Regions from separate parts of the Variovorax atrisoli genome, predicted to be linked through region 1. Evidence: predicted binding sites of a transcription regulator. Region 1 holds the regulator's gene; the other holds the start of a gene.
What was found. Region 1 encodes NrdR, which represses ribonucleotide reductase genes. Its sites were predicted from a motif close to CACNANATNTNGTG; they were not measured.
Positions count from the first base shown of each region.

Region 2: the regulator NrdR is predicted to act here: its motif matches at 5,689-5,702, upstream of FHY06_RS09685 (ribonucleoside-diphosphate reductase subunit alpha).

Region 1 covers NZ_JACIBG010000001.1:1,146,663-1,157,195, forward strand. Annotated here, with positions in the region: gene FHY06_RS05445 (DUF748 domain-containing protein) at 1-615, opposite strand, end outside; gene FHY06_RS05450 (lytic transglycosylase domain-containing protein) at 1,286-2,125, shown strand; ZMP/ZTP riboswitch at 2,167-2,290, shown strand; gene glyA (serine hydroxymethyltransferase) at 2,332-3,576, shown strand; gene nrdR (transcriptional regulator NrdR) at 3,619-4,062, shown strand; gene FHY06_RS05465 (type IV pilin protein) at 4,102-4,563, opposite strand; gene FHY06_RS05470 (PilC/PilY family type IV pilus protein) at 4,574-7,747, opposite strand; gene FHY06_RS05475 (pilus assembly PilX family protein) at 7,766-8,467, opposite strand; gene FHY06_RS05480 (PilW family protein) at 8,470-9,276, opposite strand; gene pilV (type IV pilus modification protein PilV) at 9,273-9,821, opposite strand; gene FHY06_RS05490 (GspH/FimT family pseudopilin) at 9,815-10,315, opposite strand; gene ribD (bifunctional diaminohydroxyphosphoribosylaminopyrimidine deaminase/5-amino-6-(5-phosphoribosylamino)uracil reductase RibD) at 10,520-10,533, shown strand, end outside.
Region 2 covers NZ_JACIBG010000002.1:594,807-605,339, forward strand. Annotated here, with positions in the region: gene ffh (signal recognition particle protein) at 1-363, opposite strand, end outside; gene FHY06_RS09660 (cytochrome C assembly family protein) at 479-1,294, shown strand; gene FHY06_RS09665 (PP0621 family protein) at 1,296-1,553, shown strand; gene FHY06_RS09670 (two-component system sensor histidine kinase NtrB) at 1,550-3,247, shown strand; gene FHY06_RS09675 (sigma-54-dependent transcriptional regulator) at 3,253-4,830, shown strand; gene ampD (1,6-anhydro-N-acetylmuramyl-L-alanine amidase AmpD) at 4,817-5,434, shown strand; gene FHY06_RS09685 (ribonucleoside-diphosphate reductase subunit alpha) at 5,785-8,700, shown strand; gene FHY06_RS09690 (ribonucleotide-diphosphate reductase subunit beta) at 8,892-10,151, shown strand; gene FHY06_RS09695 (histone H1-like DNA-binding protein) at 10,348-10,533, shown strand, end outside.

The DNA.
Region 1 (10,533 bases):
GCCGTTGAGCGCGAACGCGAGCTTGGGTTCGGTGTTGACGTCGCGCTTGGAATCGAGGTTGCTCAGGAAAGGCACCTTCAGCACGAAGTCGCGCAGCTCGTGCTTGCGCTTGACGGTCTGGTCGTCGAAGTCGACCGAGCCGCCATTGATGGCGATGTTGTAGATGGCGAAGCGCGCGGGCTTGGCGTTCGGATCGGGCGGCGGGCCGGCCGAGAGCTTGGCCAGGATGTCGTCGATGTCATATTTGCCGTCGGCCAGGTGCGTGAGCAGGATGGCCGGGCCGTCGATGGTGACGGCGTCGATCACCGGTGCGAGGCGGAAGATCGACTGCAGCTCGGCGTCGGCGTAGATGCGGTTGACGGCCACCTGCGGCTTGCTGCCGTCGGCGGTGGCGATGCGCAGGTCGTTCAGCGTGAGCTCGAGAGTCCAGGGCTTGAAGTCGATCTTGCCGACGGTGACCTGCCTGCCGAGTTTCTCGCTTGCGATCTTCTGGAGCTGGCTCTTGGCGATCGGCGGCACCGCCAGCCATGCGATGACCCAGAAGGCCAGGAGCGCAAGCAAAGCGACGATCCCACGCCGCACCCATTTGTTCTGTTTGATCGAAGCTACGTCCATCGCTGGAGTGTGCCGCAAACATGCGCCGGCGCTGCGTACGCAGAAAGGACGCACGCGCATCTGCGGGAGAAATACCGCAGACAGTCCATCGCGGAGTTTCCAGAATGAAGAAAGCCCGGTGAGTCGACGAGCGTCTTCTCACCGGGCTTGATGGCGGGCCCAAAACCCATGCCATCGATTCGCGCGACGGGAAGTCGATGGTTCCCACCGTGCTGGCAGCAAGAGATTGCCACCGTGGCTCCTCGACCGCCGAACCCTCGGACTTGCACCTCGGGTTTCCCGGGCCTCGGAAGAACGCCTGAAAATCCAGGCCCGTTCAGATTAGGCGTGGCTCCCTCCGATTGCAAACGTGTTTTACAAAGGGATTTCCCCTAAGCCGAAACGCCTCTGTGGCGGCCAACTTTTTAAACAATTATTAGCATAAGAAAACAAATGCTTATGCTTGACCGGGTATTTAGCCACGCTAGAATCCGCGCTGCCCTGACTGCCCGACGCAGAGGGGCCACCTGAAACCGCTGCCGGGTTCCCCGGCTTGATCAGGTCACCACGCACCCAACCAACCCCTTCACTCCATGCGCGGAGCCTGATTCGTACCAATCCAAGCGCCGCTGCCTTCATCCCTCGCCTTCCATGGCGTTGCGAACCGGGTGCCGCACAGAAAGGAAGAGCGATGAATAAGGCGTTTGATGTCACGGCCCGCGGGCTACGGACTTTCTTGTCCGACGTGGCAGACGGCTTTTTTGAAATCACGCACAACGGGTTCGCGCTGGTCGGCCTGGCCATCGTGTTCGCGGCCCTCGCCCTGGTGGCGCGGCCCGACCTGCGCAAGACCGGCGAAGAGGAACTGATGGGCTGGCTGCAGTCGCGCAAGCCCGCGCCCGAAGCCACGGACCTCGAGCCCACGGCCATCGAGCGCACCACGGCTGCAAGCCCCGCCGACCTGCCCAAGCAGCAGGCGGCCGTGGCCTACTGGCTGAGCAAGAAGTACCGCGTGGCCGCCGAGCCGCTGAGCGTGCTGGTAGCCGAGGCCTACGGCATCGGCAAGCGCACCAAGATCGATCCGACCCTGATCCTCGCGATCATGGCCGTCGAATCCAGCTTCAACCCCTTCGCCCAGAGCCAGGTCGGTGCCCAGGGACTGATGCAGGTCATGACCCGCGTTCACGGCGACAAGTACGAAAGCGCGGGCGGCACGCTCACCGCCTTCGACCCGGTCACCAACATGCGCGTCGGCGTCAAGGTGCTGCAGGAATGCATCGCCCGCGCCGGCTCGCTCGAAGGCGGACTGCGCTACTACGTGGGAGCAGCCAACCTCGAGGACGACGGCGGCTACGCCGCCAAGGTGATGGCGGAGCACGAGCGCCTGCTGCAGGTCGCCAACGGCCGCGCGCCGTCCACCGTCACGCCGCCGACCGTGCGGCCGCAGCCGATCCCGGTGGTCGCGCCTCCCGCGAAGCGCGAGGAAGGCGGCGAACCCGCCAAGGTGGCCCTGCTGTCTTCCGTTTCCTGAAGGAGTTTCGGCAGCGCGGGTGCGGCCTGCTGAGCTACACTCGAGCGGTACGCGACTGGCGATAGGCGCAGCACCCGTCAAGGTGCCACGCGCTGACGTGGAATACCACTGGGAAGCGTACCGCCTGGTCACACAGGTGTTCAGCCGTTCGCCTGGGCAGCCCTTGTTTGGTTGAAGAACAAGGACCTCGTCTTCAAAGGACTGCCATGTACCAACGCAATATCCTGGTCGAACAGACCGACCCCGAAATCTGGGCCGCGATTCAAGCCGAGAACGCACGCCAGGAACACCACATCGAGCTGATCGCCAGCGAGAACTACGCCTCCCCGGCCGTCATGGCCGCCCAGGGCTCGCAGCTCACCAACAAGTACGCCGAAGGCTATCCGGGCAAGCGCTACTACGGCGGCTGCGAACACGTCGACGTGGCCGAACAGCTGGCCATCGACCGCATCAAGCAGATCTTCGGCGCCGACGCGGCCAACGTGCAGCCGCACTGCGGCGCCTCGGCCAACGAAGCCGTGATGCTGGCTTTCCTGAAGCCCGGCGACACCATCATGGGCATGAGCCTGGCCGAAGGCGGCCACCTGACCCACGGCATGCCGCTGAACATGAGCGGCAAGTGGTTCAACGTGGTGAGCTACGGCCTGAACGAGAAGGAAGAAATCGACTACGACGCGATGGAGCGCAAGGCGCATGAGCACATGCCCAAGCTGATCATCGCGGGTGCCTCGGCCTACTCGCTGCGCATCGACTTCGAGCGCTTCGCCAAGGTGGCCAAGGACGTCGGCGCGATCTTCATGGTCGACATCGCCCACTACGCCGGCCTCGTGGCTGCGGGCGTCTACCCCAACCCGGTGCCGCACGCAGACGTGGTCACCTCCACCACCCACAAGAGCCTGCGCGGCCCGCGCGGCGGCATCATCCTGATGAAGTCGCAGCACGAGAAGGCGATCAACAGCGCGATCTTCCCGGGCCTGCAAGGCGGCCCGCTGATGCACGTGATCGCCGCCAAGGCCGTGGCGTTCAAGGAAGCCATGTCGCCCGAGTTCAAGGCCTACCAGCAACAGGTGGTCAAGAACGCCCAGATCGTGGCCGAGACCCTCACCCAGCGCGGCCTGCGCATCGTGAGCGGACGCACCGAAAGCCACGTGATGCTGGTCGACCTGCGCTCCAAGGGCATCACCGGCAAGGAAGCCGAAGCCGTGCTGGGCAGCGCCCACATGACGATCAACAAGAACGCGATCCCCAACGACCCGGAAAAGCCGATGGTCACCAGCGGCGTGCGCATCGGTACCCCCGCATTGACCACCCGCGGCTTCAAGGACGAAGAGGCCCGCATCACGGCGAACCTGGTTGCCGACGTGCTCGAGAACCCGCGCGACGCGGCGAACATCGAAGCGGTGCGCGCCAAGGTTCATGCCCTGACGAGCCGCTTCCCTGTCTACCGCTGATCTGTTGTCGGCTCGTAGAGAGAAGCAGGAAGACCTGGCCGCATGAAATGCCCCTTTTGCGGCCATCTTGAAACGCAGGTTGTGGAGACCCGCGTTTCAGAAGACGCCGACTTCGTCCGCAGGCGCCGCCAGTGCAGCGCCTGCGACAAGCGGTTCACCACCTACGAACGGCCCGATGTCAACTTTCCCGTGGTCGTAAAGAAGGACGGCAGCCGCGCCGACTTCGATTCGACCAAGGTGCGCGCCTCCATGATGCTGGCGCTGCGCAAACGCCCCGTGAGCATCGAGCAGATCGACAACGCGCTGCTGCGCATCGAGCAGAAGCTGCTGGCCAGCGGCCTGCGCGAGATCGATTCGACCAAGGTCGGCGAGCTCGTCATGCGCGAACTCAAGAAGCTCGACAAGGTCGCCTACGTGCGCTTCGCCTCGGTGTACCGCAGCTTCGAGGACGTGGACGAGTTCAGGCAGTTGCTGCGCGATATCTGAGCCGCGCCGCGCGCCCCAACCTCCTCTCTCCGCCCGAATTCAGCGGGTCCAGCAGAGCTGAACCAATGAATCCGCGCTGCTTGTCCGCCCTGCGGCCAGTTTGACGCCTCGATGGTTCACCGTCAGCGTTCCGCACTCGTCTGCGGTTGACGCGCCTTGAGGTACGGCCTGCAGGGTATAGCTGGTTTCGCTGCGAGATACATAGCCTATGTTGTAGCTGGCCGACCCGGACGAAGGTGACTGCTTCAGCCCGGAGGGCAATCCGACGCTGCCGAGCGGATATTTGCCGTTGGCTGTCAGGTAGCGCTCGTTCCATTGCGCCGCCTGCAGCAGTTGCTGCTTTGCGTCCGCGCGCTTGGCCCGCAGCACATAGCGGGTGTAGCTCGGGTAGGCAATGGCAGCGAGGATTCCGATAACCACCGTCACGATCATGAGTTCGATCAGCGTGAAGCCGCACGAACGAGCCCACGGGCGGGCTTGTGCTCTGGGATTCCTGTCCATGGTTTCCGTTTCAGTCGCTCGAAATCAGACTGCGCCAGCCGAATCGGCGCACGATGTCCGGCCGGATGGGTGACTTGCAGTCGCCAGCGGCATTGCAGATCACGTCCTGGCCCTTCTGCCGGTTCTGCGGCTGCAGGACCAGGTCGTCCCTGCCGGACCGGTTCCTGAAGCCCGCGTAGGCGCCCACCGCACCGGATGTGGTGTACGAAATGCCTGCCGGTGCGGAGCCGCTGAAGAAGTCGATCAGCAGCGACCACCCGTCGTCGCCCGTGCCGGCGGCGCAGTCGACCGAATTGCTGCTCGAACCAGGGATGGTTGTCGAGAACAGACCCACGCCGCTGCCCAGGACGTCACCTGGATAGACGATGCGCTCGCCGGCCACCGGCAGCTTCAGATGCCAGCCACGTCGGGCCCGCGAACCGCCGAAGCTCACGCCATTGCGGGAGACGGTGCGCAGTTCGGCGTCGCCCTCAGTGACGGAAGCGTCGCCGATGGTCTGCGCCACGAGATCGGTGAAGGCCGCAGTGCCCGAGCTTCCGTTGGCCAGGTCCCGGATGCCATACAGGTACTGGTCCGCAGTCGAGCCTTCATCACCCGAGGCGAAAAGTCGTCCGGTGCCGAACACCACCATGTAGCCGCCGTGGGGATGCCCGACCACAACAGGCGCCGCCGTGATCGGCTGGCTGGCTCCTGCTGCAAACAACGGCTTGTCGTCGAGGCCGGAGGCGGATTCCGATCCGGCCGCGCGGCGCCTGTCGAAGGGCCCCATGGTGGCCTTCCACCGGCGACTGTCGGTGCTGCTGAGATCGAACTTCCAGAGATTGCCGAGCAGGTCGCCGGCGTAGACAAGGTCGACCTTGCCGTCGCCGTCATGGTCCACCGGACGTGGCGCGGACAGGCCGTTGCCCGTGTCTTTCGCCTGCGTGGTCGGCGCGGGAATCTTGAGGATCTCCTTGTCCCCATCGAGATACTGGATCCACAGCACCGCCTTCTCGCTCCTGCTGTTGTAGCCGTTGCCCAGGATCAGGGCCTTTCGGTCGTTGCTCAACTGTGCGACCTGCAGCGCCCGCCCCGAGAAGGCGTCGATCGCAGGCTGCTGGAACTGATGGCCCAGGTCATCGTCCGCAAGCGCGGTCGTGTCGATCAGCGCCACGGCGGCGGCATTGCCTTCGTCGATGCTTTCCGGCCGCGTGACGTCGAGTACGAAGTACCCCTTGCCACCCGCGCCCAGGGTGCCCACGAGCAGCGACTTCCAGTGGGCCGCCTTCTGCGCGTCGGTCGTCCTGGCCGAGGATGCCGCCCCCATGTAGATGTCGGCGACGAAGGCACTCCCGTCGACGTAGTACCGGTGGGTGTAGCCGCCTTCGCTGAGCCGCTTGAGATTCGGCGCCGCCGCCGTGCCGTAGAGGCCCTCGGGCACGTAGGCGAACGTCTCCTTGCCAGTGCTTGCGTTGAAGGCGTGCAGCATGCCGTCGTTGGCGCCGACATAGACCATCGGCGCGCGAGGGACTGCTGCGAACGCGGCATAGGCGTTACCTGTGAAGCCGCTTTTCGGTTGTCCCGAATACCAGACGCTGGAGCCCACGATATCGCCGAGCACGTGGCCGCGTTTGCGGAACTGGCGACCGGCGCCCTCGTTGCTGCGGTCCCCGCGCAGGAAGTCGAGCACGGCCCGGCCCAGGGCGGTGCTTTCGGGACCGGTGTCGGCGCTGGCCTTGAGCGCGGCTCTCTGCACGTCGCTCAAGGCGGCCCACCTGAACGGCACGCCCACGCCGGTCGTCGCCGCACGCCCACCCGACGCAGGCGTGGTGCCTGAGAAGCTGAGCACATTGCGATCCCGGTCGTGTGCGCCAGCGCCTGCCATGCGGGTATCGAGCAGATCACGCGCCGACCAGTCGGCTTTGGCAGAGAGCTTGCCGTCGGCGCCGAACTTCGTGGCGCTGAGGCTGCCGGACCAGTCGGCCGTGTCGTAGCCGGCCCGATAGACGGAAGTGTTGGTCGAGACCCGGGAAGCGTTTGCCGAGATCGACGTCAGCGGTGTGCTGGTGTTGACAAGAACCTGTCCGAGGATCGATTTGAAGGCACCGCTCAAGGCTTGGGCATTGGAGACCGGCGTGAACGTGCCGCGGCTGTTGAGGGCGGCATGCCAGAGGTCCATGCGTTCGTTACCCTCGAACGGGTTCAGCCATCGGATCGAGCCGTCGACCAGGCGGGCATAGTCTCCGCTGTAGCTGGGCTGCGATGCAGTTGCAGAGATTTTCGGCGACGACCACCACGTGCCCGCGGCACCGAACCCGATGAAGTGAGTCGTCAGGTGCTGCCAGGTGGCCGGGTCGTTCTTGGGATTCCAGTACTCGGGAAGCTTGGCGCTTCCGACTGTCGCGTCGCCGGGCTCGGCAATGATCTTCCTCAGGTTGTTGGGCACCCCCGGCTGCAAGTCGGTGGCCCAGTAGTGAAAGCTCAAGTCGGCGAGCGTCGGACGCTTCGTCCTGCCGAAGTTGTCGGCATAGGGTGCACGCGGCTCGTAGCGCGTTGAGTCGGGCAGGACGCGGCGAGAGCCATCTTCATTGGCAACCGCGGGCATGAAGCTCTCCAAACCCGTGGGATGCCAATAGTCGCCATCCGTCATGAAGATATGGAACGACCTGCGGCAACTCGACTGCGCGGCTCCAGCCACGCCCGGCTCATCCGAGAAGGGGCTGTGCTGACCGGTGGTCTGCATGTACTCGCCGGCGCGGGCCATCATCTCATGAAGAGGCGTGCCGCCCGTCGCCTGAACGGCGTCGACCCAGGCCATGAAATTGGCTCGGTGCGTCCGGTCCAGCGAACGCATCAGGTTCGCGTTGACGCGTCCGCCGATCAGGCAAGGACGCTCGGCGTTTCGGAATGCAGCGCAGTTGCGATCGCTGTGGTCGTCGTTCAGCGACTGCCAGGCCAGACGGATGCGGTGATCGGGCATGTTGGCCTCGGAAAAGTTCTCCTTGAGCGCAGCGCGCAGGGTCGCCATGCCGCTGCCGTCCATGCTTCCGGAGTTGTCGACCGAAACGATCACGTTCGGCGCGGGCTCTGCGACCGCGGCATTTCGCGGCACCTGCGCCAGCGGATACTGCGCAGCGTGGACGATGGTCTGTGCAAGTACGAGGCCCGACATGACTGCGCGTGCTGGCAACTTCCTGATCCTCATCTCTTTCTCTCCCAATGCTCAGTTGATCCGGGAGACCGGGTCCGGATCGAACGACACCTGCAGTTCGACCTTCGTCCCCTCCCCTTTGCCGATGACGCTGCGCGCCCCGGTGGCAGTGGCCGTGATGCGAAACAGCGGGTATTTGCTGTTCCTTCGGTCGATCACCTCGATCCAGTACCTGGCGCCATCCAGCGCCGGACTGCCGGCTTTGAGCGCTCCGGTGAACTGGCCGTACCTGGCGTACTTGGACTTGTATGCATCGCGGTGCCAGAAGCGGTAGGCCTCGCTGCCGTGGGCGGCAACAACAGAGCCCGCCTCCGAGAAATAGCAGATGCCCCGCTCGCAGCTGTTGGGGCCGTCGTTCATGTAGGCGGTGACCCAGCCCGTATCCCGGTCGGGAAAGACGCGTCCGTCCTCCGACTTGCGGCAGCGCGCCGTGGCGAGTGCCGTACACGCCACATAGGTCTTGCTCGCGGAATCGAAGGCGAGTTGCCGGATGTCGCGCTCCGCATCCAGCAGCGCTGCCTCGGCGGCCTCGAAGGCGCGCTGGTAGTCGCGCTGGTTGCCTGCCATCGATTCGAGAAGCACCGCGGTGCGCGCCCCGCCTATCAGCAGTAGCGCCGAGAGCAGCAGCATGATCATCACGATGAAGAGCGTGAAGCCATGCTGCGCCGGCAGTTCGCCGGCCTGCCCGCGCGCGGGCCCCGTCGCCTTCGTCATGCTCACAGCGCTCCCAGGTCGTTGCGCAGCGAGAACACTGCCGTGTAAACGCGCCGCAGCCTGCCGTCGCTGCTCGTCTTCGAAACCCCGTCGCAGTCGACATGGCTGCCCGCAGGATTGCTCCTGGAGGCGCCCGCGAGTTGAAGGCAGATGCGAACCGTTCGGACGTTGCGGAAGCCATCGTCGACGCCGTCGGCCGTCACGTAGCGCACCACCTGCCGGCTTCCGGACGTGGCGCTGACCCCATACATGACGTCGAAACGCTCCACACCGTCGATGACCGGCTGCGGAGTCGCATTGCCGCTGCCCTGGCACCTGAGCGTGCCGTTCGACACGGAGAACTCGCTGGTGATGAGCCGCGCGTTGCCCTGCGCTTCGGGCTCGGTCCGGTCGTATTCGCCGCCCGAAGAACGCCCCGGCTCCTGACCCAGGCAGTCCTTGAAGTAGTCGGGGTTCGGCGCGTAGCCCAGCTTCAGCTTGTCGTTGGAGCCGTCCGCGGACTCCACGCCCTTGACCGCGAAGAAGGCCTGCTCGTCGGTCAGGTTGGTGCCCCGGTCGGCGCTGGTGTTGAAGTAGTAGAGCGGCTCGGTGGGATCGATGGGGATGTAGCCCGCCTGCCGTATCTGCTGGCCGAGCATCCTGAAAGCCAGCGCCGACGATTGGTTGAGCGTGTTGACGTCGTCGCCCGTCATGGCGTTACTGCGCGTGCCGAGCATGGCCGCGATGGCGGCCAGCACGATCAGCATTCCGACGACCAGTGCGACGAGGAACTCGACCAGCGTGAAGCCGGATGGCGCTCGGCTCTTCATGGCTGCGGCACCGCGACGGAGACTTCGAGGCAGGCCTTGCCTGTGGGGCACTGCCAGTCCGGATCGGGCGCGATGGGGTCGAGCACCGCCGGCTCGTCCCAGGCAAGGTGCATGAGCAGCACGCCGCCCGCCGTGGCGCTGGCCCTCACGTCGGCCGCCCCGCCGGGCAAGGCGGCAGCTATCGCGCGCTTCCAGTTCCATAGATCGTGCGCCGCAAGTTCGGCGGCGTTGCAGGCGGCCTTGAGCCCCTCGCAAGAAGGTCTGGGCCCGTTGGCTGACGCAGCCGACCAGTCTGTCACGTACCGGCTGGGCGTCGTCGCCGCTGCTGCGGGATTGGCACGGATGCGATCGGCCAGGTCGCCGGCCAGCTGGATTGCGAGGTTCTGGTTACTTGCACCGACACTGTCGACCAGCACGCGAACCTGGAAGCCGGCCAGCGCCAGCAGGCCCAGCGAGAGCACGAGCAGCGCGACCAGCGCTTCGATCATCGAGAAGCCCGGCTGCACCCGCTGCGCCCGGCTGACGCGGGGACGGCGCATCAGCATGAGTCGCTCCCCCTCACCAGCCGAACGCGGCCCCCAAGGGCAAGGCACACCACGACGATCTTGGACGAACCGGAGCTGTCGGCCGGACGAAGGCGAAAGCGGCCCCCACCCGTCGAGTGGCCTATCGGGTCGAACGACATGGCGCCCGCGGTGCTCTTCTCGATGGCGACACGTCCGTCGGGATCCTGGCGCTTGAGGATTTCGATGGCCTCGCCGCTTCCGACCAGCGTCTCCCAGCCGCAGCTCCAGTCCCGGCCCTGGCACTCCGATCGCTGCTGCATGGTCACCTTCACCCCTCGGCGGGCCGCCTCGGCGCGCGCATCGCTGACGCTCGCCATCAGCGCCCTGGCCATGCCCTCGACCCGATGCGTTTCGATGAGGCCGTTGAAACTCGGCAGAGCCAATCCCAGCATCACGGCCATCAGTACGATCACGACCATCATCTCGATGAGCGTGAAGCCCCGTTCGGACGCGCAGAATCCGTTGTTGTCCATGTCGTGCCACCCGCTGCGTGCATCTGCGTGCCGGCGGGCGCTCCTCCCTGATTTCAATTGGTGCGAATTCTATTTTTCCGGTTTCCCAGTGACCGGCCAATAACGTCAATTGCGCGACGGGCGGTCAAAACAGATGGATTGGCGGCAAATTGTTTTCGATCAATTTCGAATTGACATTTGCAACGAATTTGATTTAACAAAAGAATGACAAAAGAAAA
Region 2 (10,533 bases), on a different contig from region 1:
GGCGAGCTTGGCGGTGGTGGTAGTCTTGCCGGCGCCCTGCAGGCCGGCCATGAGGATCACGGCCGGCGGCTGGGCCGCGAGGTTGATGTCGGACACGCCCTCACCCATGGTGGCGGCGAGTTCGCGGTTGACGATGCCCACCAGCGCCTGACCCGGCTTGAGCGAGCCCAGCACTTCCTGGCCAAGGGCCTTTTCCTTCACGCGGGCGACGAAATCGCGCACCACGGGCAGGGCCACGTCGGCTTCCAGCAGCGCCATGCGCACCTCGCGCAGCATGTCCTGCACGTTGCTTTCGGTGATGCGGGCCTGGCCGCTCATCGTCTTGACGAGGCGGGAGAACTTTTCTGTGAGGGCGGTGGCCATGAGGGGGATGCCTTGCTGCCCGCTATGGCGCGGGCCGGGTGAGAAGCCTGGGAGACGGGAAAGAACTTGAAGCCGGGCGCCGGGAACGCAATAGCGAGACGCTAAACTCCGGCCGATGATTTTAGCGATCCCCTCCCCGCTCGGCGTGGCTCTGGGCATCGCCACCGCGGTTGCCTACGGTTTTGTCGCCGCCGCCGGCGCCAGATTCAGCCGCCAGTCGACCCAATGGACGCTCGGGATCGCATGGCTGCTGCATGCCGCCGCTCTCGCCCATGGTCTCGTCGGCAGCGAGCCGCGCTTCGGTTTCGCGCCGGCGCTGTCGGTCACGGCGTGGCTGGTGCTGACCGTCTACGCCGTCGAAAGCCGCATGTATCCCCAGCTGAAGGTGCGGCGCGCACTCGCCTGGCTGGGCGCGGCTGCCGTGCTGCTGGCCATCCTGTTTCCCGGCACGCCGCTGCATGTCACGGCATCGCCGTGGCTGCCGCTGCACCTGGCGCTGGGCATCGCCTCCTACGGCCTGTTCGGCGCCGCCGTGGTACATGCCTGGCTGATCACCCGCGCCGAAAAGCAGATCCGCCTGGCCGCGGCCGTAGAGCCGCAGGGCGGCGTGCCGCTGCTCACGCTCGAGCGGCTCACCTTCCGCTTCGTCACCGCCGGCTTCGTGCTGCTCTCGGCTACGCTGCTGGCCGGCCTGCTCTTCAGCGAGCAGCTTTACGGGCTGGCTGGCCGCGCCTGGAAGTGGGACCACAAGACCATCTTCTCGGTGCTCGCCTGGATCAGCTTCGCGATCCTGCTGATCGGCCGGGCCCGCTTCGGCTGGCGCGGGCGCACCGCGCGGCGCGTGCTCTATGCCGGCTCGGCGCTGCTACTGCTGGCCTACGTCGGTTCGCGCTTCGTGCTCGAAGTGGTTCTCGCGCGCCCTCCCGTCTGAAATGAAATACCTCCTCGTCCTCGCGGTGCTCTGGGTCGCGATCTGGCTCTGGCGCAAGAACCGGCGCGAAGAAATGCAGGACGCCATGCGCGAGCGAGCGGCCAAGGCGCAACGCACGCCCGCGCCGTCCGGACCGCCGCAGGCGATGGTGCGCTGTGCCCATTGCGGCCTGCACCTGCCGGCCCCCGAAGCCATCGCCGGTCCCGGCGGCGCGCTCTACTGCAGCACCGCGCACCGCGAGGCCGCCACCCGGCAATGAGCACGCCCCTCTGGTCGCGCGGCGAGCCGGTCACCGACTGGGACGTGCTCGACCAGGGCCCGGCCGAGAGTTCGGCACTGGGCCGCCTCTGGCGCGGCTTCATGGGAGCGCGCTGCTTCGTCGCCCTGGTGCTGGTGCTGCTGCAGGCCGTGTCCTTCGCGATCGGGCAGAACATGCAGGCAGCGGCCATCGCGATCTCGGCGATCTACCTCGTCGCGGCCTGGCTGGGCATGCGCTACACCGCCTTCCAGCCGCCGATCCGCGGCTTCACGCCACTGTGGCTGCTGACCATCGGCATCGACCTGGCGGCCTTCACCGCCTTGCAGGTGCTGCAGGGCGGCAACGTCAACTACACGCCGCTGTTCGCGCTGCCGGTGCTGATGAGCGCGGTGCTGGGCACCATGATCGTGAGCCTCGGAACCACCGCCTCCGTCACGCTGCTTCTGCTGGGCGACGCGGGCTGGCACTGGCTGCAGCAGCCGGGCGATTCGTCGTCGCGATTCGTGCAGGCGGCGCTCACCGGCACGGGCTTCTTCGTGGTGGCGCTGCTTGCCCACGAGATGGCCCGCCGGCTGGCGCGCGAGGAAGCGGTGGCGCAGCGCAATCGCAGCAGCGCGCGGATGCAGGCGCAGGTCAACGACCTCGTGATCGAGACGCTGAGCGAAGGCGTGCTGGTGATCGACGCCGAGGGCCTGGTGCACGCGGCGAATCCCGCGGCCGACGCGATCCTTGGCCAGGGCCTGGCCAAGCTGACGCTGCCCTTCCCGCTGCATGCCCAGCCCGCCTGGCACGCGCTGGCCGCGCTGGCGCGCCAGACCTTCGCGCGGCGGGCGCCGCAGGCCGAGGAGATTCCGGTGGCGCAGGCGCGAGGCGCAGCGCGCGAGGTGCGCGTGCGCACGCGGCTCACGCCCGCCAGCGAGAAGCGCGCCGACAGCCTGTGCGTGATGTTCCTGCAGGACCTGCGCGAACTCGAGGCCCGCATCCGTACCGAGAAGCTGGCGGCGATGGGCCGCATGTCGGCGGCCGTGGCGCACGAGATCCGCAATCCGCTGGCCGCCATCACGCAGGCCAGCGCGCTGCTCAACGAAGACCTGACCGACCCCGCACACCGCAAGCTCACGAGCATGGTGCAGCACAACGCGCAGCGCCTCGCGCGCATCGTGGACGACGTGCTCGACGTCTCCCGCGCGCGCCAGCAGCGCGTGCTCTCGCTGGGCGAGCAGCTGGTGCTCGACCCGGCCGTGCAGGTGCTGGCCGAGGAATGGGTGCGCCAGACGCAGCGCAAGGGCGTGCTGGTGTCGCTCGATGCGCCCGCGAGCGAGGTGCGCTTCGACGCCGAGCACCTGCGCCGCCTGATCGTGAACCTGCTGGACAACGCATCGCGCTACGCCAGCACGCGTGAAGGCGCGATCCAGGTGCTGACCGCGATGCAGCGAGGCGGCGTCGCCAGGCCGAGCCTGATGGTATGGAGCGACGGCGCGCCGCTCGAGCCCGCGGTGCAGCGGCACCTGTTCGAGCCTTTCTTCTCTTCGGAAAGCCGCTCCAGCGGGCTGGGTCTCTTCCTGTGCCGCGAACTGTGCCGGCGGCACGGCGCCACCATCGGCTACGAGCGCCGCGCGCTGGTGCCGGGCGGGCCCGAGGGCAACGAATTCTTCGTCAGCTTTGCCCCCAGCGAAAACCGGCTGACACAATAGCGCCCGTGAGCAACTCCCCCTCTTCTTCCACCCAGCGGCCGGCGCAGATCCTGGTCATCGACGACGAGCCGGACCTGCGCACGCTGTACGAACTGACGCTGCTGCGCGAGGGCTATCGCGTGGAGGCGGCAGGCAGCGTCTCGGAAGCCTGGCAGCACCTGGAGGCCGGGCGCTTCGACGCGGTGATCACCGACATGCGGCTGCCCGATGGGCAAGGCATGGAGATCATCCACCGCATCCAGAAGGACCAGCGCAGCGAGCGCTGCGTGGTGATGACCGCCTACGGCTCGGCCGAGAACGCGGTCGAGGCGCTGAAGGCCGGCGCCTTCGACTACCTCACGAAGCCGGTCGACCTCAAGCAGTTCCGCGCGGTCGTGGCCTCCGCCGTGCAGGCGCGGACGGCACCGCAGCCGGTGGCCAAGCCCGCACAGGCGGCGCCCTCCAGTGCCGGCAATGCGGCTGGCGAGGCGGCACCGGTCACCTCCGGCACCGGCATCGCCGCGCTCGACCGCCTCGTGGGCGAATCGGAGCCGATGCGGCTGGTCAAGTCGCGCATCGCCAAGGTGGCGCGCGGCATGGCGCCGGTGCTGGTGCGCGGCGAGTCGGGCACCGGCAAGGAACTGGTTGCGCGCGCGGTGCATGCCTGCAGCCAGCGCAGCGAAGGCCCCTTCGTCGCGGTGAACTGCGGCGCGATTCCCGAGAACCTGCTCGAGGCCGAGTTCTTCGGTGCGAAGAAGGGCTCGTACACCGGCTCGTCGCAGGACCGCGACGGCTACTTCCAGGCAGCGCGCGGCGGCACGCTGTTCCTCGACGAGATCGGCGACCTGCCGCTGGCCATGCAGTCGAAGCTGCTGCGCGCGATCCAGGAGCGCAGCGTGCGCTCGATCGGCTCGACGCAGGAAGATGCCGTCGACGTGCGCATCGTGAGCGCCACTCATAAAGACCTGCACGCCGAAGTGCAGGCCGGCCGCTTCCGGCAAGACCTTTTCTACCGCCTCAACGTGATCGAGATCGCGGTGCCCGCGCTGCGCGACCGCCGCGAGGACCTGCCCGCGCTGTGCAACGCGCTGCTCTCGCGCATCGCGCAGGACGGCGGGCTGCCGGTGCCTCACTTGTCCGACGATCTGCTGCGCCGCCTCGCACAGCATCCGCTGAACGGCAACGTGCGCGAGCTCGAGAACCTGCTGCACCGCGCGGTCGCGCTGAACGACGGCGACGAACTGCACCTCGACCTGATGGGCGGCTTCACGGCCGCGGCCGAAGCGGCGGCATCTTCCGCGCCCGCGCCGCTGTCACCCCTGGGCGGCGACGCGGCGGCCGCTCCGGCCCCGGCGCCCGCCGCGCCGGTGGCGGCCTCTACCCGGCCCGCGCCTCCGCCGCTGCCCTCCGACCTTCAGGCCTACCTCGACCAGCAGGAGCGCGAGATCCTCGTGCGCGCGCTGCACGAGAGCGGCTTCAACCGCACCGCCGCCGCCGCCCGGTTGGGCATGAGCCTGCGCCAGATCCGCTATCGCATCGCGCGGCTGGGCATCACCACGCCCAACGGCGACGACGGCGCGAGCAGCAGCCATGCCGACGACTGAAAAAAAAGTGCGCGCGGCCGAGTCCGGCGACGCACTCTGGCAGGCCGGCTGGTACCGCTTCGCGAAGGCGCTGCCCTCGCCCAATTTCGGGCCCAGGCCACAGGGCGCGCAGATCGACCTCATCGTGCTGCACTCGATCAGCCTGCCGCCCGGCGAGTACGGCGGCGACGCGGTGCAGCGGCTCTTCACCAACCGGCTCGACTGGGACGCACACCCCTACTTCCAGTCGATCCGCGGGCTGGAGGTCTCCTCGCACTTCTACGTGCGGCGCAACGGCGAGCTCTGGCAGTTCGTGAGCTGCGACGACCGCGCCTGGCATGCGGGCGTGTCGACGTGGCGCGGCCGCGGCAACTGCAATGACGACTCCATCGGCATCGAACTCGAGGGCCTCGAAGGCCAGCATTTCGAGGAGCCGCAATACGAGACGCTCGCGAGCCTGTGCGCCGCCATCGCGCAGCATTTTCCGATGGCGTACATCGCCGGCCACGAGCACATCGCGCCGGGCCGCAAGCATGACCCGGGCGCCGGTTTCGACTGGCGCCTTCTGCGCGAACAACTCGGCTGGAAGCCACAGATGTTTCCTGAGCAGGTCGTCGGGCGCTAATTTTTTTCAATCGCGCGGCGCCTCGCGATGCACCGCCACCGCGCTGCAGCGAAGAGAAAATCCGAAGGGCGCAATGCAGCAACCATGCGCCCTGCAAGCCCAAATCGGCCTGCAAGCCACAGCGCATGCGGGTTGCGGGACCATAGGCCAGTATTCATGGGGCATCTTCGCAGGTGTCCTATGTCGGAAGTAGTACCGGAAATCCTTGTATCCTTTCGAAAACGCTACATCTAGTGGGTTGTATGCCCCCTGCACCCTAGATATAGTGTCTTCCGTCCGGTCCCGTACACCGGTGCGGCGCCGGGCCAGGCGTCGCCATCCAACAAGAATTGCCAACCGAGAGGAAGCGAATGCAAACAGCCCTGAATCCCCAATCGACCCCGCGTGCAATCCCCTCCACGCCGTCGCAGCCGCAGCGAGACACTGCCGGCTCCCCCACCAGCCAGAACCTGGCCCACTACCAGATCATCCGCCGCAACGGCGCGGTGGTGCCCTTCGAGCCGAACAAGATCGCCATCGCGATGATGAAGGCCTTCCTAGCCGTTCACGGCACGCAGGGCGCGGCTTCGGCCAGCGTGCGCGAGACGGTCGACACGCTCACGCAGGGCGTGATCCGCGCGCTGGTGCGTTCGCGTCCGGGCGGCGGCACCTTCCACATCGAGGACGTGCAGGACCAGGTCGAGCTCGGCCTGATGCGCGGCGGCCACCATGAGATCGCCCGCGCCTACGTGCTGTACCGCGAGCGCCGCACGCAGGAACGCTCCAAGCAGGGCGAGCAGACCGCGCCGGCCACGCCCGCGCTGCACGTGCTGGACAAGGGCGAGCTGGTCGCGCTCGACGTGAACGAGCTCAAGAGCCTGATCGAATCGGCCTGCGAAGGCCTGGGCGAGAGCATCACCGCCGCGCCGATCGTCGCCGAGACGATGCGCAACCTGTACGACGGCGTGCCGCTCGACGAGGTCTACAAGGCATCGATCCTGGCGGCCCGCACGCTGATCGAGAAGGACCCCGACTACACCTTCGCCACCGCGCGCCTGCTGCTGCACACGATCTTCAAGGAGATCATCGGCCGCGAAGTGCTGCCCGCCGAACGCGCAACCGCCTACGCCGACTACTTCCCGCAGTTCATCAAGAAGGGCGTGGACAACGACCTGCTCGACGAGAAGCTGCTGCAGTACGACCTGCCCCGCCTGGGCGCGGCCCTGAAGCCCGAGCGCGACAACCAGTTCGACTACCTCGGCCTGCAGACCCTGTACGACCGCTACTTCCTGCACGTGCGCAAGACCCGCATCGAGCTGCCGCAGGCTTTCTTCATGCGCGTGGCCATGGGCCTGTCGCTCAATGAGATCGACCGCGAAGCGCGCGCCATCGAGTTCTACGAGGTGCTGTCGTCGTTCGACTTCATGTCGAGCACGCCCACCCTGTTCAACGCCGGCACGCTGCGCTCGCAGCTGTCGAGCTGCTACCTGACCACCGTGCCCGATGACCTGGACGGCATCTACGAGTCGATCAAGGAGAACGCGCTGCTGTCGAAGTTCGCCGGCGGCCTGGGCAACGACTGGACCCGCGTGCGCGCGCTCGGCAGCCACATCAAGGGCACGAACGGCGAATCGCAGGGCGTGGTGCCCTTCCTGAAGGTGGTGAACGACACGGCCGTGGCCGTGAACCAGGGCGGCAAGCGCAAGGGCGCCGTCTGCACGTACCTCGAAACCTGGCACCTCGACATCGAGGAGTTCCTGGAGCTGCGCAAGAACACCGGCGACGACCGCCGCCGCACGCACGACATGAACACGGCCAACTGGATCCCCGACCTGTTCATGCGCCGCGTGATGGAAAAAGGCACCTGGACGCTGTTCTCGCCCTCCAACGTGCCCGACCTGCACGACCTCTTCGGCGCCGACTTCGAGAAGGCCTACGTCGCCTACGAAGAGAAGGCAGCCCGCGGCGAGATCAAGCCGAGCCGCACCGTCCAGGCGACCGACCTGTGGCGCAAGATGCTCACGATGCTGTTCGAGACCGGCCACCCCTGGATCACGTTCAAGGACGCCTGCAACGTGCGTTCGCCGCAGCAGCACGCCGGCGTGGTTCACTCGTCGAACCTGTGCACCGAGATCACGCTGAACACCAGCGACACCGAAACCGCCGTGTGCAACCTGGGTTCCGTGAACCTGCTGCAGCACCTGAAGGACGGCAAGGTCGACCAGGAGAAGCTGAAGAAGACCGTGTCGACCGCGATGCGCATGCTCGACAACGTGATCGACATCAACTACTACGCCGTGAAGAAGGCGCGCGACTCGAACCTGCGCCACCGTCCGGTCGGCCTGGGCCTGATGGGCTTCCAGGACGCGCTGTACGAACTGCGCATTCCCTACGCCTCGCAGGAAGCCGTGCAGTTCGCCGACGAGTCGATGGAAGCCATCTGCTACCACGCCTACTGGGCCTCGACCGAGCTCGCCAAGGAGCGCGGCAAGTACTCGAGCTACAAGGGCTCGCTGTGGGACAAGGGCATCCTGCCGATCGACTCGCTGGACCTGCTCGAGAAGGCACGCGGCGGCTATGTCGAGGTCGACCGCTCGGCCACCCTCGACTGGGACGCGCTGCGCTCGAAGATCAAGGCCGACGGCATGCGCAACTCGAACTGCGTGGCCATCGCCCCGACCGCGACCATCTCGAACATCATCGGCGTGGACGCCTCGATCGAGCCCTGCTTCGGCAACCTCTCGGTCAAGTCGAACCTGTCGGGCGAGTTCACCGTGATCAACCACTACCTGGTTCGCGACCTCAAGCGCCTGGGCCTGTGGGACGACGTGATGGTCATGGACCTGAAGCACTTCGACGGCTCGCTGCGCCCCATCGACCGCGTGCCGCAGGATGTGAAGGCGCTCTACGCCACCGCGTTCGAGATCGAGACCACGTGGCTGGTGGAAGCCGCCGCGCGCCGCCAGAAGTGGATCGACCAGGCGCAGTCGCTGAACATCTACATGGCCGGCGCATCGGGCAAGAAGCTCGACGACACCTACAAGCTCGCATGGCTGCGCGGCCTGAAGACGACCTACTACCTGCGCACGCAGAGCGCGACGCACGCCGAGAAGTCGACGGTGCAGTCGGGCCGTCTCAACGCCGTGTCGTCGGGCAACGAATCGTCTTCCGGCATGAGCGCGCTCGAAGCCGCTGCAGCAGCCGCAAAAGCGCAGATGAGCGCGATTCCCGCCACCGACATCGCGTTCTGCGGCGTGGACGATCCGACCTGCGAAGCGTGCCAATAAGCACGTCGATGCTCGCGACGACAAGTCAGTGAGGCGCATGCGAGATCGCGCGACGTTCATTCAATGAAGGCATTGACTGACATCGCGCGATGCATGCGAGCAACATAACAACCACATAAATGGCGTGCGATGTGAACGAGCACTTTGCAACTCACATCGTTGCTCCGATAATTTGAGCATTGGATTTTTCTATGTTGACCTGGGACGAAGAAGTCAAGCCCTCCTTACCAAAGGATATGCAACAAGGTTTGCAGCACCACAACGCATCGACCGGCGGATCTCCCGCAGGCCGTTCGGTGGACGCTCCGGCTTCGTCTTCCATCGCGCAACCCGCGCTGCGCACCTTCAGCACGCTCGATGACGGCGCGCAGGTGCGCCCGGTTGCCACCACCGCTTCTGCAGCAGCAGCGCCCGCAGTTGCCGCCCAATCCACGCAGCGCGTCAAGGCGTCCGACAAGCGCATCATCAACGGCCAGACCGACGTCAACCAGCTGGTGCCGTTCAAGTACAAGTGGGCGTGGGAAAAGTACCTCGCCACCTGCGCCAACCACTGGATGCCGCAGGAAGTGAACATGACGCGCGACATCGCGCTGTGGAAAGACCCGAACGGCCTGAGCGAAGACGAGCGGCGCATCGTCAAGCGCAACCTCGGCTTCTTCGTGACTGCCGACTCGCTGGCCGCCAACAACATCGTGCTGGGCACCTACCGCCACATCACGGCGCCCGAATGCCGCCAGTTCCTTCTGCGCCAGGCCTTCGAGGAAGCGATCCACACGCACGCGTACCAGTACATCGTCGAATCGCTCGGCCTGGACGAGAGCGAGATCTTCAACGCCTACAACGAAGTGCCGTCGATCCGCGAGAAGGACCAGTTCCTGATCCCGTTCATCGACGCCATCAGCGACCCCAACTTCCACACCGGCACGCCCGAGGCCGACCAGAAGCTGCTCAAGTCGCTCATCGTGTTCGCCTGCCTGATGGAAGGCCTCTTCTTCTACGTCGGCTTTACGCAGATCCTCGCGCTGGGTCGCCAGAACAAGATGACCGGCGCTGCCGAGCAGTACCAGTACATCCTGCGCGACGAGTCGATGCACTGCAATTTCGGCATCGACCTGATCAACCAGCTCAAGCTCGAGAATCCCGGCCTCTGGACGGCGGAATTCAAGGCGGAGATCAAGGCGCTGTTCCTGCGTGCCGTCGAGCTCGAATACAGATACGCCGAAGACACCATGCCTCGTGGCGTGCTCGGCATGAACGCCTCCATGTTCAAGGGCTACCTGCGCTACATCGCCAATCGGCGCGCGCAGCAGATCGGCCTCGAAACGCTCTTCCCGAACGAGGAAAATCCGTTCCCGTGGATGAGCGAAATGATTGACCTGAAGAAAGAGCGCAATTTCTTCGAAACCCGCGTGATCGAATACCAGTCGGGTGGCGCGCTCTCCTGGGATTGAATCTTTCGAAAAGAATTAATGAATTCAAGAATTGCCCTTGCCACCGATCGCGCCGAAGAGCGCGACATGGACGAGGGCTCAGGTGTTCATGGTGCTGGAGCAGAGATTCCAACACCATGAATCGCTTCACGGCACCCGAGGTGCGTGGAGTGCTTTCAATAGGTTGATTTTTCAACTTGATCAAGGAGAAATAGAAATGGCAACTGCAAAGAAAGCTCCGGCTAAGAAAGCCGCTGCAAAGAAGGCCCCGGCCAAGAAGGCCGTCGCCGCGAAGAAGGCTCCTGCCAAGAAGGTAGCCGCCAAGAAGGCACCGGCCAAGAAGGTCGCTGCCAAGAAGGCTCCGGCAAAGAAGGTAGCAGCGAAGAAGGCAGCACCGGCGAAG